Linked DNA regions of Verminephrobacter eiseniae EF01-2. The protein of the gene in region 2 interacts with the protein of the main gene of each other region in a pairwise test. Links are inferred from orthologs where the notes say so. Each region holds a gene or a part of one and is shown on either strand. Other genes may lie near its edges.

Region 1 (8,663 bases), 2.4 Mb from region 2 along the record:
GCCGGAACCCGGATTGCAAATGTCCGCGCGTTGGTCTCACAAGCCGCAAACCGGCGGCCTGGGTCCTCGGGCCTGGGCCATCCACATGGCTTGGTGCGTGGTCATTTGCTGCACAAAGGCTGCGCGCGAATCACCGTAGACCAGCAATGGCGTTGGCATGATGGCCCGTTTCAATCGCGGGACCGGGGGTAAAGACGATGATCAGGCCGTGGCTGACGGGCGCGTCTACGGCGAGCGATCCGTCGGGCTGCGCCGTGTAGGCGATGCCGGTCTGATCGAAAAACTGCTGCGTCGGGCCAATGGCCGTCACGCGAAAATGCAGTGCGGCGAAACAGGGCAGGCGACGCGCTGGCGCCCGCGCGCACGGATAGGTCGCGGCAAGAGCGGACGGCGCCAGTATCCGGATGGGCGTATTCGTATTTCCGGTGGCCATCAGGCATGTCGGGAGGTTGGCGCAGCGCTGTCCGGCCAGGTCAAAAAATCGTTCGTAGGCGCCGCACACTGCGGCAAACCGTGCTTGGTCGGAGGCGATGCTGATCGACTGAAGTCCGATGGCCCCGTTGGCATGGCGCAGGTATTGCGGACGCCAGACGACATCGCGCGTGAAGTGCTGGCAAACGAAAAGGCGCCCGCCTGGCGTTTCGGCGACGTCGACCTGCGCGATGCGGAAAGCCGCATCGCGCACACCTTCCGGCAAGACGACCGGGCGCGAGAAATCGACCGGCGCCTCGCAACCGATTCCGGCCTCGTTCATTTCGGCGTGAAAGGCGGCCGCGTCGTCGGTTTTCAGTGCCACCGCCGCCAGACCGTCGCCCTGGCGCAGGAAGTCGCTGTAATAGCGGGTTGCGGGGTGATCGACCGGGACCGCCAGAAGCTCGAAATAGTCGTCGGGGAACATCGCGCAATGATTCTCCGAGCCCTTCGTATGGCGGCCGCGTGGCGTCAGTGTGAAACCGAGGTGTTCGAAATCGGCCTGGGCGCGGTCGAGGTCAGCGACGGCGATGACAGCGTGATCGACGCCCTGCAGGTGCTTTCTCATGGTCTGTCTCCTTATATCTTTCAGATCATTCAAACTTCAGTGGTCAAGGCGTGGTTGCCAGCCTTGATTGCTGAACTGGTTGACTCACCACCGTGCAGCCTGTGTCTCCTGCGAGCCCGAGCTCGAATTTCAGCCCAGGGCGCACGGTGGTGGTCTGTTTGTTCTGCCGCATCCCGAATGGTTGACCGAACACATTTCGTATTCATAAGGCTGGGAGCCACAGGACTTGTATGAGTGAACCCGTTTATGTAGGTATCGACGTGGCCAAGCGCACCTTCGAGGTGGCCACCACTGGTCAAGCACAGACCTTCAGTCTTGGCAACGATGAGGCCGGGCATGCCCAGTTGTGCCAACTGCTGGCGCCGCTGTCGCCGCGCCTGGTGCTGCTGGAGGCCACTGGCGGCTACGAGCAGGACCTGGCGCTTGCCTTGTCCGCGGCAGGCTTGCGTGTGTCGGTGATCAATCCGCGCCAAGCACGCGACTTTGCCCGCTGCATGGGCAAACTGGCCAAGACCGATCGCATCGATGCGCAGGCGCTGCGCGGCTTTGCAGCCTTGCTGGACGCCCAGGGTCACGAGCCGCGCATGCTGGCCGACGAGCAGCAGCGCGAGTTGACCGCCCTGGTGGTGCGCCGCCGCCAACTCGTGGCCATGCTGGTGGCCGAACGCCAGCGACTGGCCCTGGCACATCCCAAGGCCAAGCCCAGCATCCTGCGGATCATGGCTACCATTGCCGAGCAACTCAACGACCTGGACGGGCAGCTCAAGGAGCATGTCCTGGCACACCACGCCGATCTGGCGGCCTTGCTGACCTCGGTCAAGGGCGTGGGTCCCACCACGGCCAGCACGCTGCTGGCGCAACTGCCCGAGTTGGGCCAGCTCAATCGCAAGCAGATCACCTCGCTGGTGGGCTTGGCCCCCATCAATCGGGACTCGGGCACGCTGCGTGGGCAGCGCCACATCTTCGGTGGTCGCGCCGACGTGCGCCGCGTGCTGTTCGTGGCCGCCTTGGTAGGCACGCGCTTCAATCCCGTGCTCAAAGCCTTCTATGCAAGGCTGCTGGCCGCCGGTAAGCCCAAAAAGGTCGCTCTGGTCGCCTGCATGCACAAGTTGTTGGTCATCTTGAACGCCATCGCTCGCACCAAGTCGCCTTGGCGCAACGAACTTGCTGAAGCGGTTTGACTTAGTCATTCAAGATGGTTGCTGGTTTCTTCTGCACTCCGCCTTCGCATTCACGAGCGATTCAGCAATGGAATCAGGGTGCAGCGCGCAGACACTGCGCCAGATGCTGCCCCGTATGGCTGGCCGGGTTGGCCGCCAGGTCCTCGGGCCGGCCCACGCCGACCACGGTGCCGCCTCCGGCGCCGCCTTCGGGGCCCATGTCGATGAGCCAGTCGGCGGTTTTGATCACGTCCAGGTTGTGCTCGATGATGACGATGGTGTTGCCCGCGTCACGCAACTGGTGCAGCACCTTGAGCAGCAGCGCGATGTCGGCAAAGTGCAGGCCGGTGGTAGGCTCGTCGAGGATGTAGAGGGTGCGGCCGGTGTCGCGCTTGCTCAGTTCTTGCGCCAGTTTCACGCGCTGCGCCTCGCCGCCCGACAGCGTGGTGGCAGCCTGGCCCAGGCGGATGTAGGACAGGCCCACATCCAGCAGCGTTTGCAGCTTGCGCGCGATGGCCGGCTGGTCTTTGAAGAAGGCATGCGCGTCTTCCACCGTCAGTTCCAGTATCTGCGCGATGTTCTTGCCCTTCCACAGCACTTGCAGCGTCTCGCGGTTGTAGCGCTGGCCGTTGCAGATGTCGCAAGGCACGTAGACATCGGGCAAGAAATGCATCTCCACTTTCACCACGCCGTCGCCCTGGCAGGCCTCGCAGCGGCCGCCGGCCACGTTGAAGCTGAAGCGCCCGGGGCCGTAGCCGCGTTCCCGGGCGGCGTTGACCTCGGCCATCAGTTCGCGGATCGGCGTGAACAGGCCGGTGTAGGTGGCCGGGTTGCTGCGCGGCGTGCGCCCGATGGGGCTTTGGTCGACGTTGATCACCTTGTCGAAATACTCGATGCCGACGATCTCCTCATGCGGCGCCGGCTCGTCGTGCGCGCGGTAGATCTGGCGTGCCACGGCGGCGTACAGCGTGTCGTTGACCAGCGTGCTCTTGCCCGAGCCTGAGACACCGGTCACGCAGGTGAGCAGGCCGACGGGGAAGTCCACGCTCACCTGCCGCAGGTTGTTGCCGCTGGCGCCGATCACGCGCAGTGCTTGCACCGCGCCCTGGCGGGCATGGTGCCCGGCCATGCGTTCGGCGCGGCGCTGGCCGGCCGCTGTCTCGGGAAAGCGCGGCCGGCCTTTGCCGACCACTGGTGCCGGCGCCAGCGCCAGCGCCGGCCGCCAGGGCGTGCGCCGCCCGGGCACTGCGATCGACAGGCTGCCGGCCAGGTAGCGGCCGGTCAGCGACTCGGCGTGGCGGCATATCGCGTCGTAGCTGCCTTGTGCCACCACCCGGCCACCATGCACGCCGGCGCCCGGGCCCATGTCGATGATCTGGTCTGCGGCGCGCATCATGTCCTGGTCATGCTCGACCACGATCACGCTGTTGCCGATGTCGCGCAGGTGCTGCAGCGTGGCAATCAACCGCGCGTTGTCGCGCTGGTGCAGGCCGATGCTCGGCTCGTCGAGCACATACATCACGCCCGTCAGGCCCGAGCCGATCTGCGAGGCCAGGCGGATGCGCTGGGCCTCGCCACCGGAGAGTGTCTCGGCGCTGCGGTCCAGGCTCAGATAGCCCAGGCCCACATCGTTGAGGAACTGCAGCCGCGTGGCGATCTCGCGCACCACCTTGTCGGCGATTTCGGCCTTGGCGCCGGTCAGGCGCAAGGCTTTGAACCAGGCCTGCGCGTCGCTGAGCGTGGTGTGGCTGATGTCATGAATGGCACGGGCCTGCGCACCCTCGCCGACCTTGACATGGCGCGCCTCGCGGCGCAGGCGCAGGCCGTGGCATTCGGGGCAGGGCTGGGTGCTGCGGTAGCGCGCCAGGTCTTCGCGCACCAGCGTCGAATCGGTCTCGCGGTAGCGCCGCGCCATGTTCGGCAGTATGCCTTCGAAAGCATGCTCTTTGACGATGGTCTCGCCCTTGCCGGGGCCGTTGTCCAGGATGTAGTCGAAAGCGATCTGCTCTTGGCCCGAGCCGTGCAGCACGGCCTGCTGCACCCGGGCCGGCAGTGACTCGAACGGCGCTTGCAGGTCGAAGCCGTAATGCCTGGCCAGGCTTTCGAGCAGCGCAAAGTAGTAAGCGTTGCGCCGGTCCCAGCCCCTGATGGCGCCGCCGGCCAGGCTGAGCGCAGGGAAAGCCACCACCCGCGCCGGGTCGAACTCCTCGCGCTGGCCGATGCCGTCGCAGGCCGGGCAGGCGCCCAGCGGGGAGTTGAAGGAAAACAGGCGCGGCTCCAGTTCGGCCAGCGCGTAGTTGCACAGGGGGCAGGCGAATTGGGCGCTGAACAGATGCTCCCGGCCCGAATCCATCTCCAGCGCCAGCACCCGTCCGTTGCCGTCGGCGCCGCCCACGCGCAGCGCGGCTTCCAGGCTTTCGGCCAGCCGTTGTTGTATTCCGGAGCGCACTTTCAGGCGGTCGATCACCACGTCGATGCTGTGCTTTTCGGTCTTTTTCAGCGCCGGCAGGTCGTCGTATTCGTAAATCTGCCCATCGACGCGCAAGCGGACATAGCCCAGCGCCTGCATCTGTGCCAGCAGTTCGGTGAACTCGCCCTTTTTCTCGCGCGCCAGCGGGGCCAGCACCATCAGCCGCGTGTCCTCGGGCAGGGCCAGCACGGCGTCGACCATTTGGCTGACGGTCTGCGCCGCCAGCGGCAGGCCATGGTCGGGGCAAAACGGCGTCCCGGTGCGGGCATACAGCAGGCGCAGGTAGTCGTGGATCTCGGTGACCGTGCCCACGGTGGAGCGCGGGTTGTGGCTGCTGGCTTTTTGCTCGATGGCGATGGCGGGCGACAGGCCCTCGATCAGATCGACATCCGGCTTGTCCAGCCGCCCCAGGAACTGGCGCGCATAGGCCGACAGGCTTTCCACATAGCGCCGCTGGCCTTCGGCGTACAAGGTGTCGAAAGCCAGGCTGGACTTGCCCGAGCCGGACAGGCCGGTGATCACCACCAACTGGTTGCGCGGGATGTCCAGGTCAATGTTCTTGAGGTTGTGCGTGCGCGCCCCCCGGATGCTGATCTGCTGCTCGCGCAGCGCGTGCCCGAGGTAGGCGCCATCGGCAGGGCGCACGCCATCGGCAGGACGCATATCGTCATCAGGGACGATGAGGGATGAAATCACAGCGAAGGCCCAGGGAGAAAAGCCGGCCATGATAGGCGAGGGCCGCCGGGGCATAGCCTTCAATTGGGCCGGAATCGGGCGGGAATTGGACAGGCCGGGGGCGGGAACTTCAGCCGGGCGCCGGGGGGCTGGCCAGCAGATGCTCCACGAGCACGCGCACCGGGCGGGCAACGGCGTTGAAATCCTTGGCGCCGATGAGCAGTTGCCGGTGCACCCAGTCGCCCTGGATCGCCACTTGCTCCAAGCCCATCGATTGCAGGTATGGCTGCACCGCCGTTGCGGGCAGCACCGCGACGCCGAGTCCGGCCGCGACCATCTGGCACATCGCGTCGAAGCTGCGCACGCGAATGCGCAGCCGCATCCGCCGCCCCAGCGTCTCGGCCACGCCTTGCAGCCGCTGTGCGAGCGAGGTGTCGGCCGACAGGCTGACGAACTCGAACTCCAGCGCCTGCTCGAAATCGATGGCCCTGCGGCCCGCCAGCGGGTGCCGCTTGGGCAGCACCAGCACCAGCCGGTCGTGGCGGTAGTTGAGCGTCTGTATGCCCAGCAGTGGCGTGCGGTCGGCAAAGATGCCGATGTCGGCGCGGCCGTCGAGCACGGCGTGCACGATCTCGCTGCTGTTGCGTTCCTCCAGTTCGATGCGGATGCCGTTGTTCGCCTGGACGAAGCGCGCCAGATCGGGGGGCAGGAACTGCGTGGTCGCCGAGGTGTTGGCCCACAAGCGCACCACGCCGATGATGCCGCGCGCGTAGTCTGAAAGGTCGGCGCCCATTTGCTCAATGTCGCCGAGGATGCGCTGCGCATGCTGCTGCAGCGCCCGGCCGGCGAGCGTCAGTTTCACGCCGCGCGAATGCCGCTCCAGCAGCGGCACACCGACGGCGCTTTCCAGATCGACGATGCGCTTGCTCGCTGCGCCGATCGACATCCGTGCCAGCGATGCTCCCTGGCTGATGCTGCCGGATCGGACGACGACACAAAACAGCGACAGGGAAACCAAGTCGATGCGATACAGGTTCACGGCGGCAAACGGGCGGGTGAAGCCCGGATTGTGTTACCTGTGTGTGTGTTGTCTGTGCCGGTCAGTTCGGGCGCCGCAGAAGGTCCGCAGCATATTCCCCGATCATCATCGTCGCGGCACAGATGTTGGCGCTCGGGATCGTCGGCATCACCGCCGAATCGGCCACGCGCAAGCGCGCCACGCCATGCACGCGCAATTGCGGATCGACGACCGCCATCGGGTTCGAGCGCGGCCCCATGCGCGCGGTGCCGTTGAGGTGGTAGGACGAGACGCCGTAGCGTTTGGCGAAGTCGAGCAGTTCGTCGTCGCTCGTCAGCCAGGGGCCAGGCAGTGTCTCGCTATCGACATAGGGTTTGAGCGCGCCTGTCTGCAACAGCCTGCGCGCCAGGCGAATGCCATCGACCAGCACCAGGCGGTCGTTCTCGTGTTCCAGGTAGTTCGGCTGGATGAGCGGGTCCGCGCGCGCGTCCCTCGACTGGAGCCGCACATGGCCACGGCTTTGCGGCCGGTGCTGCCAGACGCCTGCGGTGATGCCGGGGAATTTGTCGAGCATGCCGACATAGCCCTCGCGGTAGCTGGCCGGGGCGAACACGCCCTGCAGGTCCGGCGCGTGCAGTCCGGCGCGCGAGGTCCAGAAGTAGTGCACCAGCGACGGCGTCAGCGCCATGATGCTCGGGCGCTTGAGCGCCCAGCGCGCGATCTGCAGCGCGAGCGCCGGGCCGGTTGCGTATTCGTTCATCGTCCGGATGCCGCGCACACGCGCCACGAGGCGCACCGAATAGTGGTCGCTCAGGTTCTCGCCGACGCCCGGCAGATGCTGCACCACCGGGATACCGAGCGCCTGCAGGTGTTGCGCATTGCCGATGCCCGACAGTTGCAGCAACTTCGGGGTGTTGATCGCGCCGCAGCAGACGATGACCTCGCGGTTCGCATCGACCCGCCCGGGCGCCCCTGCCTGGCCTTTGACGATGTACTCGACGCCACGCGAGCGCTGCTGCTCGACCAGGATGCGCGTCGCTTGCGCCAGGGTGCGGATGACCAGGTTGGCGCGGCCGCGCACCGGCCGCAAGAAGGCGCTGGCGCTGCTCATGCGCCAGCCGCGGTCGATGGTGCGCTGGAAGTAGCCGACGCCCGCCTGCGTCGCCCCGTTGTAGTCGGCGTTCCTGGGAATGCCCAGACTGACGGCACCTTCGATGAAAGCCTCGCACAGCCGATGAGTCCAGTCGTTGTCGGTCACCGGCAGTTCGCCGCTGCGCCCGCGATAGGCATCGTCCCCGCCGGCGCGGCGCTCGGTGCGCTTGAAATAAGGCAGCACCTCGGCATAGCTCCACCCGGTGTTGCCGAGGCTGGCCCAGTGGTCGTAGTCCGCCGCCAAGCCGCGGTTGTAAACCAGGCCGTTGATCGCGCTGGAGCCGCCGAGCGTGCGCCCCTGCGGCACCGGGATGCGCCGGCCGTTGGTCCATGCCGTAGCTTCAGTCTGAAAAGGCCAGGTGAAGCCCGGGTTGAACAGCATCTTGATGAAGCCGGCCGGAATGTGCAGGAACGGGTGCCAGTCGGGCGGCCCTGCTTCGAGCAGGCAGACCGTGGTCTTGCCGTCGGCGCAAAGCCGGTTGGCCAGGATGGCGCCTGCGGCGCCGGCGCCAACGATGACGTAGTCGAACCGCTCGGCGCCGGGCGGCGGGGTGTCATGGGGCGGCGCAGACATCGGAGCGGAACGGGTATGCGCCTAATGCGCGCCGAGATAGAACGCCCGGATGCCGGGGTTGGCCAGCAGCGCGCTGCCGCTGCCTTCGAGGGTGATGCGGCCGGTTTCGAGCACATAGCCACGGTCGGCCAGCGCCAGCGCCTGGTGCGCCATTTGCTCGACCAGCAAGATGGTCAGCCCCGCGTCGCGCAGCACGCGGATGCTGCGCAAGATGTCGCGGATGACCAGCGGCGCCAGGCCCAGCGAGGGCTCGTCGAGCAGCAGCAGCCGTGGCTTGCTCATCAGCGCGCGCGCCAGCGCCAGCATCTGCTGCTCCCCGCCGGAGAGCGTTCCGGCCCACTGCGCCTGGCGCTGCGCGAGGCGCGGGAAGAGCTCGAAACCATGGCCGACCAGGGCGTTGATTTCGGCCGCCGTGGCCTGCAGGCTGTACGCGCCGAGCAGCAGGTTGTCGAGCACACTCTGGTCGGGAAAGATGCCACGGCCTTCGGGCGCGAGCGTTACGCCGCATTGCAGGCGCTTGTGGGCGGGTATCGCGCCGATGTCCCGGCCATCGATCAGGATGCGCCCCGACGCGA
Region 2 (5,484 bases):
CCAGCCCCACCCAGGCCGGCATCCGGGACTATTTTCTGCGCTATGCCGACGCTGCGCCGGTGCCGATCCTGATCTACGAGATTCCCTACCGCACCCGCATCGCCATTGCGCCGGAAGTTCTGCACGAACTCTCGCGCCATGAGCGGATCATCGGCATGAAAGCCTGCAACACCGACATGTACCATTTCCTGCGGCTCATGGCCGGCGTGTCGGACCGCTTCGCGGTGCTCGGTGGCGAGGATTCGCTGCTGCCGTTGCAGATGGCGGCCGGCGCCCGGGGCGGTATCGTCGTCACGGCCACGATGCTGCCGCGCACTTGGCGCGCCATCCATGACCTGGCGGCCGCAGGCCGGATCGCCCAGGCCCTGGAACTGCACCGGCGCCTGATCCCGCTGCTGGAGCTGGTTTTTGCCGAAACCAACCCGGGCCCGATGAAGTCGGTGCTGGACCTGATCGGTGTCGATGCGCCGCTGCTGCTCGCCCCCCTGGTGGCCCCGGCCGCCGGGTTGCAGGCGCGGCTGCGTTGCGAGATGGCGCGCTGCCTGGCGGCCGAAGCGCTGGCAGGTGGCTGAAAACGCCTGCGGCGTGCCGTGGCCGAGGGCTTGGGCCATGGATAATTTCGCCGCTCTGTCCGGAGGCATCTTGAGGAACATCGTGGCAACGAAATCGAGCGCAGAAAACCCCCCATCCGCCAAGCCCCCGGCCAAACCGCAAGCACGCTCATCACTGTTCGTCGGCTCGACCGAAAAGGCCTTTCAGGTGTTGGAGGCGTTCAATGGCCAGCACCGCCATATGTCGATGGCCGAAATAGCGCGCAATGCCGAACTCGACCGCAGCGCAACGCAGCGACTCGTCTACACGCTGGAAAAGCTCGGCTACCTGCGGCGCATCCCGGATTCACTGCGGTACGGCCTGAGCTCGAAGGTCTTGCGTCTGTCCTACCACTATTTGCGCTCCAGCGACTTGATCGAGAGGGCGTCCCCGTATTTGTTGGACATCAGCCGCAGTCTCGGTGAAACGGCCAACTTGCACGAGTTGGACGGGCACGAGGTGGTCTTCCTGGCGCGCTTTCCGGGCCGGCATCTGGTCAACATCGATTTCGCCGTGGGTTACCGGCTGCCTGCGGTCTTTACGGCATCGGGCCGGGCGATCTTGTCGAAACTCGACGATGCGCAGCGGCGTGCGGTGATTGCCGCCACGCCACTGCGTCCGGTCACCGCAGACACCGAAACCGATCCGCAAGTCCTTTTGTCCCTGGTGCAGGAGGCGGCGCACAAGGGCTACTCATTGGCCATGAACCAGACCATGGCCGGCGACATAGCGGTGGCGGCTGCGATCACCGATGACCAGGGGTTGCCGGTGGGGGCCATCAATGTGTCGGTTCCGACCACGCGCTGGACGGTGGAGAAAGCGCAGGACCAGTTGGTGGCCCATGTCCTACTCGCGGCGACCTCGATCTCCAAATCGCGATGAGGCAGATGATTCCATGGCTGAATCACCCGCGCGCTTTGCCGGCGCCGCTTGCCGCGCATCGGTACTGCCTGCGCTCGGCCTTCGCGTTCGCGAACGATGCAGAAATGGAATGGGGTTTCAACCGCCTTCGAGCACCTGCGCAATGGCCTGGCAGACATGGGCCAGGTTTTGCGGGTTGAGCGCAGCCACGCACATGCGGCCGGTGTCGGTGCCGTACACGCCGAACTCGTTGCGCAGGCGCAGCATCTGCGCGCGGCTCAGGCCCGAGTAGCTGAACATGCCGATTTGCCGGTTGATGAAGTCCATGTCCTGCCGCACGCCGGCGGCCTTCAGGCCCGCCACCAGTTGCTGGCGCATGGCTTTGATGCGCAGGCGCATTTGTGCCAGTTCCCGTTCCCACAGGGCGCGCAGTTCGGGGTCGTTCAGCACGGCTGCGACCACGGCGGCGCCGTGGGTCGGCGGGTTGGAGTAGTTGGTGCGGATCACGACCTTGAGCTGGCTCAGCACCCGGCTGGCCTGCTCTTTGTCAGTGCACAGCACCGACAGGCCGCCCACGCGCTCGCCGTACAGGCTGAAGCTCTTGGAGAACGAGGTCGAGACCAGCAGGTTCAGGCCCGCCGCGACGAATTTGCCGATCACGGCGCCGTCTTCGGCGATGCCGTGGCCGAAGCCCTGGTAGGCCATGTCGAGAAAGGGCGTGAGGCCACGGGCCTCGATCACGGCGATGACCTGGTCCCACTGCCCGGGGCTGATGTCGTAGCCGGTGGGGTTGTGGCAGCAGGCGTGCAGCACGACGATGCTGCCGGCAGCGGCGGCGTTCAGGCTGGCCAGCATGGCGTCAAAGTTCAGGTCGCGCTTTTCGGCGTCGTAGTAGGCGTAGCTGTCGACCGTGAAGCCGGCGCCGCTGAACAGCGCGCGGTGGTTTTCCCAGCTTGGGTCGGAGATCAGCACCTTGGCGTCGGGGCTGAGTTTTTTCAGGAAGTCGGCGCCGATCTTCAGACCGCCGGTGCCGCCGATGGCCTGCACCGTGGCCACGCGGGCGGATTGCACGGGTTCGCTGTCGGCGCCGAACACCAGGGCCTTGACGGCGTTGTCGTAGGCCGCGATGCCGTCTATCGGCAGATAGCCGCGTGTGCTGGGGGCGGACAACATGGCCTTTTCAGCCGCCTGCACGCAGGCCAGCAGCGGCAGCCGGCCGGCGTCGTCGAAATAAACGCCAACCCCCAGATTGGCCTTGACGGGGCGGGTGTCGAGGTTGAATTGCTCGCTCTGGCCCAGGATCGGGTCGCGCGGGGCCATTTCGACGGTGCTGAACACGGACATGAAAATCCTTCACGGTGGGTCTTTGTAGCGCGGAATCCGGCCGTGGTGTACTGTGCCGGGTGGTGCCGATTTTAACGGCCCGCCCCGCACGATTCATCACGATGGTTGACCGCCCCATGCCGGATATCACAGAAGTCATCACGGAAAAACTCGACAGGCAAGACGGCCAGGATGGTCATGGCGCCCAAGGCGCCCAGGAGGGCCAGGAGGGCCGATTCGTCCGATTCCCCGATTCTCCCTTTGCGTTGTTCCAACCGTATCTGCCTGCGGGCGATCAGCCCGAGGCCATCGCCAAACTGGTCGAGGGGCTGAACGACGGCGAGGTGTTTCAGACGCTGTTGGGTGTGACCGGCTCGGGCAAGACTTTCACCATGGCCAACGTCATTGCCCGCATGGGGCGCCCGGCCATCGTGTTTGCGCCCAACAAGACGCTGGCCGCGCAGCTCTACAGCGAGTTTCGCGAGTTCTTTCCGAAGAACGCGGTCGAATATTTCGTCAGCTACTACGACTACTACCAGCCCGAGGCCTATGTGCCGCAGCGCGACCTGTTCATCGAAAAGGACAGCGCGATCAACGAGCATATCGAGCAGATGCGTTTGAGCTGCACCAAGAGCCTGATGGAGCGGCGCGATGTGGTGATCGTGGCCACTGTGTCGGCGATCTATGGCATTGGCGAGCCCGAGAGCTACCACCGCATGGTGATGATCTTGCGCGGGGGCGACAAACTGGGCCAGCGCGATGTGATCGCGCAACTGATCCGCATGCAATACCAGCGCAACGATGCGGATTTCTCGCGCGGCAAGTTCCGCGTGCGGGGCGAGACCATCGATGTCTTTCCTGCCGAGCATTCCGAACTGGCGCTGCGCATCGAGCTGTTCGATGACGAAGTGGCCAGCCTGCAACTGTTCGACCCGCTCACCGGGCGCGTCAAGCAGAAGATCCTGCGCTTTACGGTCTACCCCAGCAGCCACTATGTGACGCCGCGCGACAAGGTGCTGGCTGCGATCGAGAGCATCAAGGCGGAGCTTGCCGAGCGCTTGCAGCAGTTGCAGGCGCTCGGCAAATTGCTGGAGGCCCAGCGCCTGGAGCAGCGCACGCGGTTCGATCTGGAGATGCTCAGCGAAGTCGGGCATTGCAAGGGCATAGAGAACTACACGCGCCACCTGTCGGGGGCGGCGCCGGGCGATCCGCCGAGCACGCTGACCGATTACCTGCCCAAGGACGCACTGATGTTCCTCGACGAGAGCCATCAGATGATTGGCCAGCTCAACGCCATGTACAGCGGCGACCGCTCGCGCAAGACCACGCTCGTGGACTATGGCTTTCGCCTGCCGTCGGCGCTGGACAACCGGCCGCTGAAGTTCGAGGAGTTCGAGCAGCGCATGCGCCAGGTGATCTTCGTCTCGGCCACGCCGGCCGACTATGAAAGGATCCACTCCGGCCAGATCGTCGATCAGGTGGTGCGGCCCACCGGCCTGGTCGACCCCGAGGTGCAGGTGCGCCCGGCGACACACCAGGTCGACGATGTGTTGCAGGAAATACGCATCCACGCGCAGCGGCATGAGCGCGTGCTCATCACCACGCTGACCAAGCGCATGGCCGAGCAACTGACCGACTACCTGGCGGACAACGGTGTCAAGGTGCGCTACCTGCACAGCGACATAGACACGGTCGAGCGCGTGGAGATCATCCGCGACCTGCGCCTGGGCGTGTTCGACGTGCTGGTGGGGATCAACCTGCTGCGCGAGGGGCTGGACATCCCCGAGGTGTCCCTGGTGGCCATCCTCGATGCCGACAAGGAGGGCTTTTTGCGGGCCGAGCGCAGCCTGGTCCAGACCATAGGCCGCGCAGCGCGCAACATCAATGGCCGGGCCATCCTGTACGCCGACCGGATGACCGAATCCATGAAAAAAGCCATCGGCGAGACCGAGCGCCGCCGCATCAGGCAACTGGCGCACAACCAGCGCCACGCCATCACGCCGCGCAGCATCGTCAAGCGGGTCAGAGACCTGATCGATGGCGTCTACAGCGAAAAAGCCGGCAAGGTCGCCGAGCGGCTGGAGCAGGAAGCGATGCAGCGTGCCAAGACGCAGGACATGTCCGAGAAAGACCTGGCGCGCGAGATCAAGCGGCTGGAAAAACGCATGCTCGAACACGCGCGCAATCTGGAATTCGAGCAGGCCGCCAGGATGCGGGACCAGCTTGCCGGCCTCAAAAGCCAAGTCTTTGGCGCGCATGGCAGTGATCCGGTGCTCCCGTAATGCCGTCGAGCGTGTCGGGACGACGGCCGCCGGGTGCGAGGAAAACATGACTGACCAAATAGCGACCGACCGGTTTTTTAATCCGACAAATTTGATAAGGATTGATGCTATACTGGCGCCCGACACCCAAGGAACACCGCCCCGAACGATGAAGGGTTCCGCACCAGGCGCCCAGCAGGCCGTGCGGAGCAGGGCAGGGGGTCGAGACGGCGCCCTCGCTGACCCGTTGGTCATTGCCGATGACCGGTGAAGGCGGCTTCTACAACGAACAAGCCTTGGCACAAGGAGCTTGCGATGCGTCTGACAACCAAAGGCCGTTTTGCGGTCACCGCGATGATTGACTTGGCCTTGCGCCAGAACACAGGGCCTGTCACATTGGCGGCCATCAGCCAGCGCCAGCAAATTTCGCTGTCGTATCTGGAGCAGC

What was found. Proteins that work in one complex are often made in the same cells at the same time.
Region 1: the proteins of uvrB (region 2) and uvrA interact in binary tests that used the Escherichia coli proteins (3 or more experiments, as listed by UniProt). The link is inferred for Verminephrobacter eiseniae EF01-2 from one-to-one orthologs.

The regions. Positions count from the first base shown.
Region 1 is NC_008786.1:315,255-323,917, forward strand. Bases 2,094-5,649 are described here. They hold uvrA (excinuclease ABC subunit UvrA), read right to left. Parts: upstream 5,333-5,649; coding sequence 2,294-5,332; downstream 2,094-2,293. Other genes in these bases: VEIS_RS01415 (IS110 family RNA-guided transposase), read left to right, coding at 2,094-2,220; VEIS_RS01425 (LysR family transcriptional regulator), read right to left, coding at 5,475-5,649. Also shown: VEIS_RS01410 (VOC family protein), read right to left, coding at 131-1,039; more of VEIS_RS01415, read left to right, coding at 1,270-2,093; more of VEIS_RS01425, read right to left, coding at 5,650-6,383; VEIS_RS01430 (GMC family oxidoreductase), read right to left, coding at 6,445-8,088; VEIS_RS01435 (ABC transporter ATP-binding protein), read right to left, coding at 8,110-8,663. UniProt on the Escherichia coli protein: The UvrABC repair system catalyzes the recognition and processing of DNA lesions. UvrA is an ATPase and a DNA-binding protein. A damage recognition complex composed of 2 UvrA and 2 UvrB subunits scans DNA for abnormalities.
Region 2 is NC_008786.1:2,680,042-2,685,525, forward strand. What follows is about bases 2,558-5,484. They hold uvrB (excinuclease ABC subunit UvrB), read left to right. Parts: upstream 2,558-2,912; coding sequence 2,913-5,057; downstream 5,058-5,484. Other genes in these bases: VEIS_RS11610 (amino acid aminotransferase), read right to left, coding at 2,558-2,796; iscR (Fe-S cluster assembly transcriptional regulator IscR), read left to right, coding at 5,352-5,484. Also shown: VEIS_RS11600 (dihydrodipicolinate synthase family protein), read left to right, coding at 1-572; VEIS_RS11605 (IclR family transcriptional regulator), read left to right, coding at 610-1,473; more of VEIS_RS11610, read right to left, coding at 1,591-2,557. UniProt on the Escherichia coli protein: The UvrABC repair system catalyzes the recognition and processing of DNA lesions. A damage recognition complex composed of 2 UvrA and 2 UvrB subunits scans DNA for abnormalities.